DNA from 3 places in the Gottfriedia sp. ABJ_BB2_2 genome. Region 3 is predicted to be linked to each of the others. Evidence: riboswitches for the same ligand, from Rfam matches in the RefSeq annotation. Region 3 holds a riboswitch; each other region holds the start of a gene.
What was found. A riboswitch is a leader RNA that binds a small molecule or an ion and turns the genes downstream of it on or off. The one in region 3 is predicted to bind S-adenosylmethionine.

Region 1 (4,290 bases), on a different contig from region 3:
GTATCAATGCAAAACTCAGTTTGCATTCCGATGATGACTAAGTTTTCGATTTGTAGTTTATTCAGCTCTTCCTGTAGACTCGTCTCGTAAAAAGAATCACAAGTTCTTTTTTGGACAACGATATCAGTTGAACGTGGTTCAATTCTCGGATGGATTTCCCAAGTAGATAAACCTTCTTTATATTCAGAGTCGTCCTCGGTATGCTGAATATAAACAATCGGCATTTTTGCTTCTCTTGCTTTTTCAACCAAACTAGTAATGTTATCTAGTACTTTTTCTTCATTATGTAACTTAAAATCAGGGTAAGTAAACATTGCATTTTGAACATCCACGACTAATAATGCTGTTCGATCATTCATTTTACAATAATAAGGAGTACATTCCCCTTATTACATTCACCTCCGTCCTTCATTTTTATCACGTTAGTGCTGAAAATAATACACAATCATATCATCTTACATAATCATACTTTTTGAAAGAAAAATTTAAAAAAGATAAATGACAATAAGCATTTATTCGATAAAATAATCCCAAAATAAAAAAGAGACTGTAACAGCTAATGCTGTATACAGTCTCTTTTAAACATTAAAGACCAGCTTCAGTTTTTAAAGCTTCTGCTTTATCAGTACGTTCCCAAGGAAGGTCGATATCTGTACGGCCGAAGTGACCATAAGCAGCAGTTTGTTTGTAAATTGGACGACGAAGGTCAAGCATTTTGATAATTCCTGCTGGACGTAAGTCAAAGTTATTGCGAATAACTTCTACAAGTTTTTCTTCTGAAACTTTACCTGTACCAAAAGTATCAATTGCAATAGATACTGGTTTCGCAACACCAATTGCGTATGCTAATTGAACTTCAGCTTTATCAGCTAATCCAGCAGCTACGATGTTTTTCGCAACGTAACGTGCAGCATAAGCAGCAGAACGGTCAACCTTCGTTGCATCTTTACCAGAGAATGCTCCACCACCGTGACGAGCATATCCACCGTAAGTATCAACGATGATTTTACGACCTGTTAATCCTGCATCCCCTTGAGGTCCACCGATTACGAAACGGCCTGTTGGGTTGATAAAGAATTTTGTATTTTCATCGATTAACTCAGCTGGTACAACTGGTTTAATAACAAGTTCTTTAATATCATTTTCGATTTGTTCTTGAGTTGCTTCTGGACCATGTTGTGTTGATACAACAATTGCATCAATACGAACTGGTTTGTTGTTTTCATCATACTCAACTGTTACTTGAGTTTTTCCATCTGGACGTAAGTATGAAACTGTTTCGTTCTTTCTTACTTCAGTTAGACGACGTGCGATTTTATGAGATAAAGAAATTGGAAGTGGCATTAATTCAGGTGTTTCGTTTACAGCAAAACCGAACATTAAACCTTGGTCTCCAGCTCCGATTGCTTCGATTTCTTCATCTGACATGCTTCCTTCACGTGCTTCTAATGCTTGGTCTACACCTAAAGCAATATCAGCTGATTGCTCATCGATAGAAGTTAATACTGCACATGTATCTGCATCAAATCCGTATTTAGCTCGGTCATAACCGATTTCACGGATTGTTTCGCGAACAATTTTTGGGATATCTACATAAGTAGAAGTTGTGATTTCACCTGCAACAAGTACTAAACCTGTTGTAACTGAAGTTTCCGCTGCTACACGAGCATTTGGATCATTAGCTAAAATTGCATCAAGAATTGAATCTGAAATTTGGTCACAGATTTTATCTGGATGTCCTTCTGTAACTGATTCTGAAGTAAATAAACGACGTTGTGACATTGAGTCCCCTCCTAAATTGAATTGACGGATCTCTTTTTTCTCAACATAAGATTAGAAAAATGTTTTCCTATATCTTATGTTTCCCATTTAAGATAAAGATAACTCAGTGTAAATTACGAAATTGCCATCTGTATTTAAGTTTTGAGCAAAAAAAAAGCCTTCCTCTTATCCATATTGCTTGAGGAAAGGTTTAGTTATTTGCCTTTCGCTCTTATCGTCCAAGACAATAAATTGCCTTGCATCAGGTTCAGCACCTTTCACTTAAAGTGAGGTTGCTGGGCTTCGTAGGGCCTGTATCCCTCCACCTACTCGGGATAAGAGAGTATCCGTATGAAAAGTATCATATTAAAAATTAACTTTCTTGTCAACAATTTTCATCATTCTTTAGACACATTTCAACATCTATAAAAAATCAGCACATGCTTTACATTCATTCCTATTAAATGGGAAATACCTAATAATATCTTTCATACAGGCTAATTTACTCCTTTAAGTATACTGTTTTACTCATTTTAAAATTTTTAATAATTTCGTTACACATTTTTCCAACTAATAGTATACACTATTAAAATAAATGTGTTATACTATTTAACGAGATACCTACATGGCAGACAAATTATATTTAAAGGATGGTATTAGTATATGAAGACAGTTGATGTAAATATTGAATTGAATGAATTACTTTCAAGTAATCACATGTATAACCAACTTAGCGTTTCTGAGCTAGTTGAAAAAGTTCTAACAAGACAAGAAGGTATTCTAACGTCAACGGGAGCAGTTAGTGTATCAACGGGAAAATATACTGGCCGTTCACCAAAAGATAAATTTATTGTTAATGAAGCATCTGTAGAAAACTTAATTGATTGGGGAAAAGTAAATCAGCCAATCTCTTCAGATGTATTTGAAAAATTATATAGTAAAGTACTTACTTACTTAAAAGATAGAAACGAATTATTCCAGTTTAAAGGATTTGCTGGTGCAGATACTGGATATCGTTTACCAATCCAAGTTATTAATGAATTTGCATGGCATAATTTATTTGCACACCAGTTATTTATCCGCCCTACTGAAGAAGAATTACTTACACATCAAACTGAATTTACGATTGTTTCTGCTCCAACATTTAAAGCTGATCCAGTTGTTGATGGTACAAACTCAGAAGCATTCGTTATTATTTCATTTGAAAAACGTATTATTCTAATCGGTGGTACTGAATATGCGGGAGAAATGAAAAAATCAATTTTCTCAATTATGAACTTCCTATTACCACAAAAAAATGTATTACCTATGCATTGCTCAGCTAATGTTGGTAATGAAGGTGATGTTGCATTATTCTTCGGGCTTTCTGGTACTGGTAAAACAACATTATCAGCAGACGCAGACCGTAAATTAATCGGTGATGATGAGCATGGTTGGTCAGACAATGGTGTTTTCAATATCGAAGGTGGATGCTATGCAAAATGTATTAATTTAACATTTGAAAAAGAGCCACAAATTTTCTCAGCGATTAAATTTGGTACAGTTCTAGAAAACGTAGTCGTAAATCCTGACGGACGTTTAGCAGATTATGACGATACATCATTAACAGAAAATACACGTGCAGCATACCCAATGCAAGCAATTCAAAATATTGTTGAGCCAAGTGTTGCTGGACACCCACATACAATTATCTTTTTAACTGCTGATGCTTTCGGAGTATTACCTCCAATCAGTAAATTAACGAAAGAACAAGCTATGTACCATTTCTTAAGTGGATTTACTAGTAAATTAGCTGGTACAGAACGTGGGGTTACATCACCACAAGTAACTTTCTCAACTTGTTTCGGTTCACCGTTTTTACCGCTTCCAGCTGTAGAATACGCGAAAATGCTTGGTGAAAAAATCGAAAAACATAATGTAAATGTATTCTTAGTAAACACTGGCTGGACTGGTGGAGAATATGGAGTAGGTAAACGTATGAATCTTTCTTATACAAGAGCAATGGTACACGCTGCACTTGAAGGAGATTTAAATTACGTTGAAACTACTCAGGATGAATTTTTCGGTCTTGCAATTCCTCAACACGTTCCAGGAGTGCCTGATCAAGTATTAGTTCCATCAACAACTTGGGAAGACAAGTCAGCATACGAAATCAAAGCGCTTGAATTAGTAAATAAATTCAAGGAAAACTTTAAAAAGTTCGAAGGCTTTGATGCTCAACTTGCTGAGCTTGGCGGTCCTATAAAATAATTTTAACATTGAAAGGTCTTCTAATCGAAGACCTTTTTTTGTGATGATTAAGTTTAATCTGTTATTGAAGCGTGTTGAATTCCGCTCCAGGTGCTCGCTTTCCATGGGGCGTGAGCTGAGCCTCCTCGGCGCACAGGAAGTGGTTCTTTCATGATCACAGTTTTAGTATGTCTTCCTTTTTACGCGCCTGTGGGGTCTCAGCATTCCCGCATTTCCCATAGGAGTCGAGCACCTTCCTCTCCATTCAACCTCTTAAAATAATATTCTTATTAAGGAATT
Region 2 (4,290 bases), on a different contig from region 3:
AAACGAATCACCATACGAAAAAGCTTGGATGGTAGTTGTTGAGGCTTCTAACACTTCAGAATATGAAGAGTTAATGTCTGCTGAAAAATATGAAGAAATGATTAATCAAGATTAATTATCTTTAAGAGCGTCCAATTATGGGCGCTTTTCTTAATTTATGTGTATACTGATAAATACAAAATACTTTTTTATGTTATTTTTTGTCTTGTTTTTGGGGTAGTTAATATTCCTTTCATGAAAAAAAGGAAACAACAAACGAAAATAGAATATACTATATAAATGAATTAAGCTTTAGAGTCCTTTACATTAGGTGATGCCCAGTGAATATTGAAGAACAAAGAAAAGTAATCATTGTCGAAGGTACTACTGATAAAAGAAAAATACAGTCTATAATAAAAGAACCTGTAGATATCATTTGTACAAATGGAACTGTAGGGACAACTAAATTAGATGAACTAGCGGAAATGTTAGATTTTAGAGAAATCTATGTGCTAGTTGATGCTGATGAGGCTGGAGAAAAACTGCGAAGATTATTAAAAAGAGAATTTCCTCAAGCGGAGCATTTGTATATTGACAGAAGTTATCGTGAAGTTGCAACAGCCCCAAGCCAACATTTAGCAAGTGTATTATTAGGAGCAGACATTTCTGTTTTTACAGACTATTTAAGAACAATATAAAGAGGAATATTGATATGCACCAGTGGACAAAGAATGAATTAATGCAACGTATAGAATCAAAAGAAACAACAATTTTATATATATATACCGCTATGTGTGGTACTTGCCAAGTAGCATCAAAAATGTTAGAAATCACAAATGAAATACTGCCTAACTTACCATTATCCAAGCAAAATATTAATGATCTAACACAAGAAGCTCAGCACTGGAAAATTGAAAGTGTACCTTGTTTACTTATCTTCGACAAAGGAGAAATCAAGCAAAAGATATACGCTTTCCAATCTGTTCCGTACTTACATGACTTATTAAAAAAATATAATCTATATATTAAACGATGAATATTGAGAGGGTTGAGAAGACCTCTTGGTAATAAAAAGTGACAACTAATTTACAAGTTATTAGTTGTCATTTTTTTGTTTTTAAGTTTTTTTTACTGATAGAATGTTGCTTTTAAATTTGAATTAAAACTGACAAAAGGTTATTACAACGGAAGGTGCGAGACTCCTGTGGGAAATGTGGGAAAGCTGAGACCCCACAGGCGAAGCCGAGGAGGCTCAGCTCACACCCCACGGAAAGGGAGCAACCTGGAGTTGTAATAACCTTACGCATTCTTAAAGTTTCTGAATGTACCCAACTTCTGACATATTTCTTGGGAAATAAGGTGAAAGTTGTAGAATAAAATGCATTTACCCATGGTAATTGTCGAGCGAAAAATAAAGAACATAACACCTATCTATGAGAAAATAGTTTTAAAGAATTCGGAAGAGGTGTATACGATATGGAAATTAAGGAGTGGGTTGGACAAGCTAGAAATTTATTTGTAAAAAAAGAATATTTACAAATTATTTTACCGATAGAAGATCGAATTATCGAATTAAATTGTCTTAATGAGAAGTCATATATCAAATTCAGCAAAAAAGCTCCATTTATTGAAATATTAGATCGGGCTATTCCACAGTTAAGAATAAATTTAACAAAAGATGGTTGGAAATCGTTAAATTTAGGAAGAGAACGTTTAGGTCTTTTATTAAAATTAAATGACGCTTCTTATGAGGGGAATTATCGATTATTATTACTCATTGAAACAATCTTTCAATATACGAGTGTGGAGAATGAGAAAAAACTTTTAGAAAATTGTTGACAACTTATGTCTAAGTTTGTAGAATGAAAATTACATTAAACAACCGAATATTTGATACGTTAACTCTTATCGAGAGAGGTGGAGGGACTGAGCCCTGTGAAACCCAGCAACCGTCAATGCTAGTCATTGAAATGGTGCTAATTCCTGCAAAGCAATTGCTTTGAGAGATGAGAGAAAGGCTTACTTTTTATGTTAAACCTTTCTGCTCATGCGAGTAGAAAGGTTTTTTTGTTTTTAAAGACTAAAAAAGTAAGTTCTTACAAAAAATTGAAAAGAGAGTTGTTAGAATGTTTGAGAGGAGAAATCATGAATGATTCAAATAAATAATGTAAGTAAGATATATAGGAGCAAAAAGGGCACTGTTACCGCGGTAAAGGATGTTTCATTAACAATTGAAGCAGGAGAAATCTTTGGCATGATCGGATATAGCGGTGCTGGGAAAAGTACGTTATTACGAATGCTAAACGGACTTGAAATTCCAACAGATGGTGAAGTAATCGTCAATGGGAAATCAATTACAAAGTGTTCATCAGCAGAGCTTAGAAAATCAAGACAGAAAATCGGGATGATATTCCAGCACTTTAACTTATTATGGTCTAGAACAGTTTTAGACAATATACTTTTCCCACTTGAAATTGCAAAGGTTTCAAAAAAGGAACGCGTTGAACGTGCGAAGGAATTAATTAAGCTTGTGGGCCTTGAAGGAAGAGAAAATGCATACCCTTCGGAACTAAGTGGAGGTCAAAAGCAGCGTGTTGGGATTGCAAGAGCATTAGCAAATAATCCAGATGTTTTATTATGTGATGAAGCTACTTCTGCTTTAGATCCTGAAACAACTGACTCAATACTTTCACTATTAACAAGTATTAATAAGCAACTAGGAATTACAATCGTTATGATTACACATGAAATGCATGTTATTCAAAAGGTTTGTCAGCGAGTAGCAGTAATGGAAAATGGAAGAGTCGTTGAAGAAGGACATGTAGTAGATGTGTTCACTCATCCACAACAAGAAATTACAAAGAAATTCGTAAAACAGATTAGAGGAACAGACGAAGAATTTAATCATCAAGTAATTATAGAAAGCAATGGGAATGATAAAACTTACAGGCTTACATTTAAAAATGGACAGGCTAATCAACCCCATATATCTGAAGTAGTAAAGCACTTTGATATTGAAATCAATATTTTGCAAGGAAAAATTGTTCAAACGGCTGAAGGGTCTTACGGAACACTGACTATTCAACTTGTAGGAGATTTAAATAACATCAAAGAGGCAATTTCTTACTTAGAATCAAAGCAAGTTGAAGTGGAGGTAGCGTAACATGACACAACTTTTTCCGAATGTAGATTGGGAAACAATGATCTTAGCAACACAAGAAACTTTATTTATGACAGTAATCGCAGCATTAGCTACTTTTATTTTAGGCTTAATTATCGGGTTGCTATTATTTTTAACAAGTAAAGACCAGCTTTTAGAAAACAAAGTAATCAACATGATTTTAGCTGGATTTGTAAATATATTCAGATCAATACCGTTTATTATTTTAATCATTTTATTAATTCCGTTTACAATATTTATCCTTGATTCAATGCTTGGTGCGAAAGCTGCATTACCTGCTCTTATTGTCGGAGCTGCACCATTTTATGCAAGAATGGTTGAAATTGGTTTACGTGAAATTGATAAAGGTGTAATCGAAGCAGCAAGAGCAATGGGAGCAAGTACTTTCACAATTATATTAAAAGTCCTTATTCCAGAAGCATTGCCTGCTATTATCTCAGGCTTAACTGTTACAACAATTGCAATCGTTGGTTATACAGCAATGGCAGGGGTTGTAGGTGGCGGAGGACTTGGTAACTTAGCATTTATGGAAGGTTACCAAAGGTCAAATAATGAAGTAACGTTAGTGGCAACAGTCATCATCTTAATCATTGTATTTATACTTCAATTTATTGGAGATTTAATAACAACAAAAATAGATAAAAGAGCTTAATTCAAATTTAGGGAGGAAAAAGAACATGAATTTCAAAAAGATTACAGGTTTATTAGGAGCAGGCGTATTAGCTTTATCATTAGCTGCATGTGGTAATGGAGAAAACGAAGCTGGTGGAAAAGGAAATAAAGAATTAGTAGTAGGTGCATCAAACGTACCTCACGCAGTAATCTTAGAAGAAGCAAAGCCTTTACTGAAAAAAGAAGGAATTGATTTAAAAATCGTAAAATTCCAAGACTATGTGTTACCGAATAAAGCTTTAGAATCTAAAGAATTAGATGCTAACTATTTCCAACACATTCCTTACTTAGAATCACAAATGAAAGAAAATGGATATAAATTTGAAAATGCTGGTGGTATTCATATCGAGCCAATCGGTGTTTACTCTCAAAAATATAAAAGCTTAGACGATCTACCAAAAGGTGGAACAATTATCATGAGTAGTTCAGTTGCGGATCATGGTCGTATGTTAAGCCTA
Region 3 (4,290 bases):
GTTTCCCAATGCTCCATTCTTTGAATAGGCCACTCAGCTACAAAAAACAAAACCTTTGCGCCATTTACAGCATGTGTTTGAATCCATTCTGGAAATCGCAAATCATAACAAACAAAACCAGCAACATCTAAGCCATCAATGCTGAACAATCCATTTTCGGTACCAGACTGTAAATAGTGGTGCTCGTTCATCAACTGAAACAAATGGACTTTGTCGTATTCTTTCACTACATCACCTTGATTGTTTATCACGATTAATGTATTTGTTACACCATGATCACGCTCAATTGGAAATGAGCCACCTATGAATGTCACTTGATACTTTCGAGCAATCGTTTGAAGTTCAGAAATGATAGATTCCTGTTGTCCTGTATGCTTTGTAATTTCTTCTAAACAGTATCCCGTCGTCCACAGTTCTGGCAACACGATTACAGTTGCATGTTGATGTATAGCCTCTAAAATTTTACCCTTCATCTTCATGGAATTTGTAGTAGAATCCCCTAAAACTATGTCTGTTTGTATACATGCAATCTTAATCAATTTATATTCACCCTATTCTAAATTTTATAGACATTTTTAAAATGAGCATATATGATGGTGAAAGTTATTGCAATATTCATTATTTGAAACTTTCAACTTGTATTGATACAAATCATTGAACTATTTTTTTGGAGTGATGAACTTGAAACCTAGTAAATTATTAGAAAATCTACCAAAGCAATTCTTTGCTTCACTCGTTATGAAAGTAAATGAGTCTATTAAAAACGGACATGATGTTATTAATCTAGGTCAAGGTAACCCAGACCAACCAACACCAAATCATATTATAAAAGCTCTACAAAATTCAGTAGAAAATCCTAATACTCATAAATACTCCCCATTTCGAGGAATTAGCAGTTTAAAACAAGCAATTGTTGATTTTTATAAACGTGAGTATGATGTTGATCTTGACCCTGAGGAAGAAGTAGCCATTTTATTTGGTGGAAAAGCAGGATTAGTTGAGTTGCCACTTTGTTTATGTGATGAAGGCGATACAATTTTAGTTCCTGACCCTGGATATCCAGACTATTTATCAGGTATTGCACTTTCAAAAACAGTAGCTTATACTTTACCGTTGATTGAGGAAAATCATTTTTTACCAGACTATAACCTGATTCCTCAAGAAGTTTTAGACGCTAGTAAAATATTATTTATTAATTACCCTAATAACCCTACTGGTGCAGTTGCTACTTCAGATTTTTTTGAAGAAACGGTTCAATTAGCAAAAAATAATCAAATAACAGTTTGTCATGATTTCGCATATGGCGCTTTTGGTTTCGATGGTAAAAAACCAATCAGTTTCCTACAAACACCAGGATCAAAAGAATGTGGCATCGAGATTTATACTCTTTCTAAAACCTATAATATGGCAGGTTGGCGAGTCGGTTTTGCCGTTGGAAATAAGGAAGTGGTTTCAGCGATTAATTTATTACAAGACCATCTTTACGTTAGTTTATTTCCAGCAATTCAAGAAGCAGCTGCTGCTGCATTAACTGAATCACAGGAAAGTGTTAAAGAATTATTATCCCTTTACGAAGAAAGAAGAAATGTTTTAATCAATGGCTGCCGAGAAATCGGATGGAATGTAACTGCCCCAGCTGGTTCATTTTTTGCTTGGCTTAAAGTACCAAATGGATTTACTTCAACTGAATTTGCAGATTTATTACTTGAAAAGGCTCATATTGCTGTTGCACCAGGTAATGGTTTCGGTGATTTTGGTGAGGGATATGTAAGAGTTGGTCTGTTAACTGACACTAGTAGATTAGAAGAAGCCATTTCACGTTTAAAAAATCTCGAAATATTTTTAAACATTTAATGTTTGACAATTCCAATTGTTCGTGAAATAATGCGATTATGTTAAAAATTCAAAATTAAATATAAACTTATTCAGAGTAGGTGGAGGGACCGAGCCCGATGAAACCCGGCAACCGGCTATATTATATAGCACGGTGCTAATTCTCGCAGCATTTTGCTGACAGATAAGGTGTAGGTATACCTCTCCTTGTGAGAGGTTTTTTGTTTTTATTCACAAATTATCAAGGAGGTCATGAAATGAGTGGTGTAATTGCAACTTACCAGGTTTATGATAAAAATCATCATTTAGAAAAAAAAGCAGAGTCCATTGCACTTGGCTTAACAGTTGGCTCTTGGACATCTTTGCCTCAAAATGATCAAATTCAATTACAAAAACATAAAGGGAAAGTACTTTCAATTCGTGAAGTCGAATGTGAGGACAATATCGCCGAATACTTTGGTCACAGACCAGCGAAAGGCTTAATAGAAATCTATTATCCTAGTTTAAATTTTTCATTGGATATTCCAGCAATTTTAACAACTGTTTTTGGAAAATTATCACTTGATGGTGAAATTAAATTAGTTGACTTGAATTTTACTGATGATGTTTTAAAGCAATTTCCTGGACCAAAGTTTGGGATTAGCGGCATTAGAGAAAAAGTTAATGTGTATGATCGTCCGCTATTGATGAGTATTTTCAAATCAGTGATTGGTAGAGATATTCAATACATCTCAGAGGAATTAAAAAAACAAGCACTTGGTGGAGTAGATCTAATTAAAGACGACGAAATATTATTTGATACAGTGACTTCGTTAACTGAACGAGTTACGCAAGGAAAAAAAATCTTACAGCAAGTGTATGAAAAAACTGGTCATAAAACCTTATACGCAGTCAATTTAACTGGTCGTACATACGAATTAAAAGAAAAAGCAAAACAAGCTGCAGAAGCTGGCGCTGATGTATTTTTATTAAATGTTTTTTCTTATGGCATTGATGTATTACAAAGTTTAGCAGAGGATCCATCAATTCAAGTACCAATCATGGCACATCCTGCTGTATCGGGAGCATTCAGTGCTTCCCCTATTTACGGAATTGATGCCGGTTTATTATTAGGGAAATTATTACGTGTTGCTGGAGCAGACTTTAGCTTATTCCCTTCTCCATATGGGTCTGTTGCTTTACAAAAAGAAACTGCTTTAAAGATCGCAGAAAATCTGACAATACAAAATGGTTTAAAAGAAACCTTCCCGGTTCCATCCGCTGGTATTCATCCAGGCTTAGTTCCTAAATTAATTCAAGATTTTGGAATTGACCAAGTTATTAATGCTGGTGGTGGAATTCATGGACACCCAGATGGTCCGATTGGCGGAGGAAATGCATTTAGAGAAGCCATTACGGCAACACTTTCTGGCATTAATTTAAATGAATATGCACTTAAAGACACATCACTTCAAAAGGCTTTGCAACTATGGGGGTAAAAGAATGGCAATAAAAATATTTTGTGACTTTGATGGAACCATTACAGAAGGCGATAACATCGTAACTTTAATCAAAAAATTCGCTTCACCATCAGCAAAAGTCTTAACATCAGATGTTTTAAGTGGAAAAATTTCGATTCGTGAAGGTGTAGAAAAAATGTTTTCTACCATTCCTTCATCAAAAAAAGATGAAATGACGAGGTTTGTTATACAAAGCACTAAGATTAGAGAGGGTTTTCAAGATTTTATCCAATTTGTAAAACAAAACGACTATGATTTAAAAGTTGTTAGTGGGGGTCTAGACTTTTTTGTCCATCCAATTTTAGAAGACTTCCTCCCCTCTTCTGATGTGTTATGTAATCGAACTGATTTTTCGAGCGAAAATGTAATCATTCATTGGGACCATTCTTGTGATGAACATTGTTCAAATGATTGTGGTATGTGTAAGCCTTCAGTTATGAGAAAGTTTAGTAGTTCGGATGATTTCATTATTGTTATAGGTGATTCTATTACCGATTTACAAATTGCTAAAAAGGCGAACTTAATTTTTGCAAGAGACTTCTTAATTGAAAAATGTAAGGAATTAAGTCTACCTTATATTCCGTTTACAAATTTTCATGATATTCAAAGGGCGTTAAACAAGGAGGTTTTAGTTTGAAGGAATTTTTCAAACGTTACGATGAAATTCGCGACATAAAACAAACTCTAGCAAAAAGAGATTGGTTTTTAGGTACGAGTGGCAATTTATCAATTAAAGTAAATGATGCTCCATTAAATTTCTTAGTTACGACAAGTGGTAAAGATAAAACCAAACATACGGATGATGACTTTTTACTTGTAAACGAATTTGATCAATCCATTTGGGATGAAACGAAAAAACCGTCTGCCGAAAGTATCTTACATCGGTTAATCTATTTGCACACGAATGCGACTTGTGTTTTGCATGTTCATACTATAGCAAACAATCTAATCACAAAGG

Region 1: another riboswitch for S-adenosylmethionine. It lies ahead of metK (methionine adenosyltransferase); the one in region 3 lies ahead of mtnW (2,3-diketo-5-methylthiopentyl-1-phosphate enolase).
Region 2: another riboswitch for S-adenosylmethionine. It lies ahead of ACX6U0_RS17220 (methionine ABC transporter ATP-binding protein); the one in region 3 lies ahead of mtnW (2,3-diketo-5-methylthiopentyl-1-phosphate enolase).

What each region holds. Positions count from the first base shown of each region.
Region 1 covers NZ_JBVFKR010000006.1:30,363-34,652, reverse strand. Annotated here, with positions in the region: gene ACX6U0_RS14265 (cysteine hydrolase family protein) at 1-359, opposite strand, end outside; gene metK (methionine adenosyltransferase) at 586-1,782, opposite strand; SAM riboswitch class I at 1,991-2,103, opposite strand; gene pckA (phosphoenolpyruvate carboxykinase (ATP)) at 2,425-4,011, shown strand.
Region 2 covers NZ_JBVFKR010000009.1:73,609-77,898, forward strand. Annotated here, with positions in the region: gene gcvH (glycine cleavage system protein GcvH) at 1-115, shown strand, start outside; gene ACX6U0_RS17205 (toprim domain-containing protein) at 327-677, shown strand; gene ACX6U0_RS17210 (thioredoxin family protein) at 692-1,015, shown strand; gene ACX6U0_RS17215 (hypothetical protein) at 1,456-1,818, shown strand; SAM riboswitch class I at 1,882-1,992, shown strand; gene ACX6U0_RS17220 (methionine ABC transporter ATP-binding protein) at 2,129-3,142, shown strand; gene ACX6U0_RS17225 (methionine ABC transporter permease) at 3,144-3,812, shown strand; gene ACX6U0_RS17230 (MetQ/NlpA family ABC transporter substrate-binding protein) at 3,838-4,290, shown strand, end outside.
Region 3 covers NZ_JBVFKR010000001.1:622,714-627,003, forward strand. Annotated here, with positions in the region: gene ACX6U0_RS03305 (carbon-nitrogen family hydrolase) at 1-536, opposite strand, end outside; gene ACX6U0_RS03310 (aminotransferase class I/II-fold pyridoxal phosphate-dependent enzyme) at 673-1,854, shown strand; SAM riboswitch class I at 1,919-2,024, shown strand; gene mtnW (2,3-diketo-5-methylthiopentyl-1-phosphate enolase) at 2,091-3,311, shown strand; gene ACX6U0_RS03320 (2-hydroxy-3-keto-5-methylthiopentenyl-1-phosphate phosphatase) at 3,316-3,969, shown strand; gene ACX6U0_RS03325 (methylthioribulose 1-phosphate dehydratase) at 3,966-4,290, shown strand, end outside.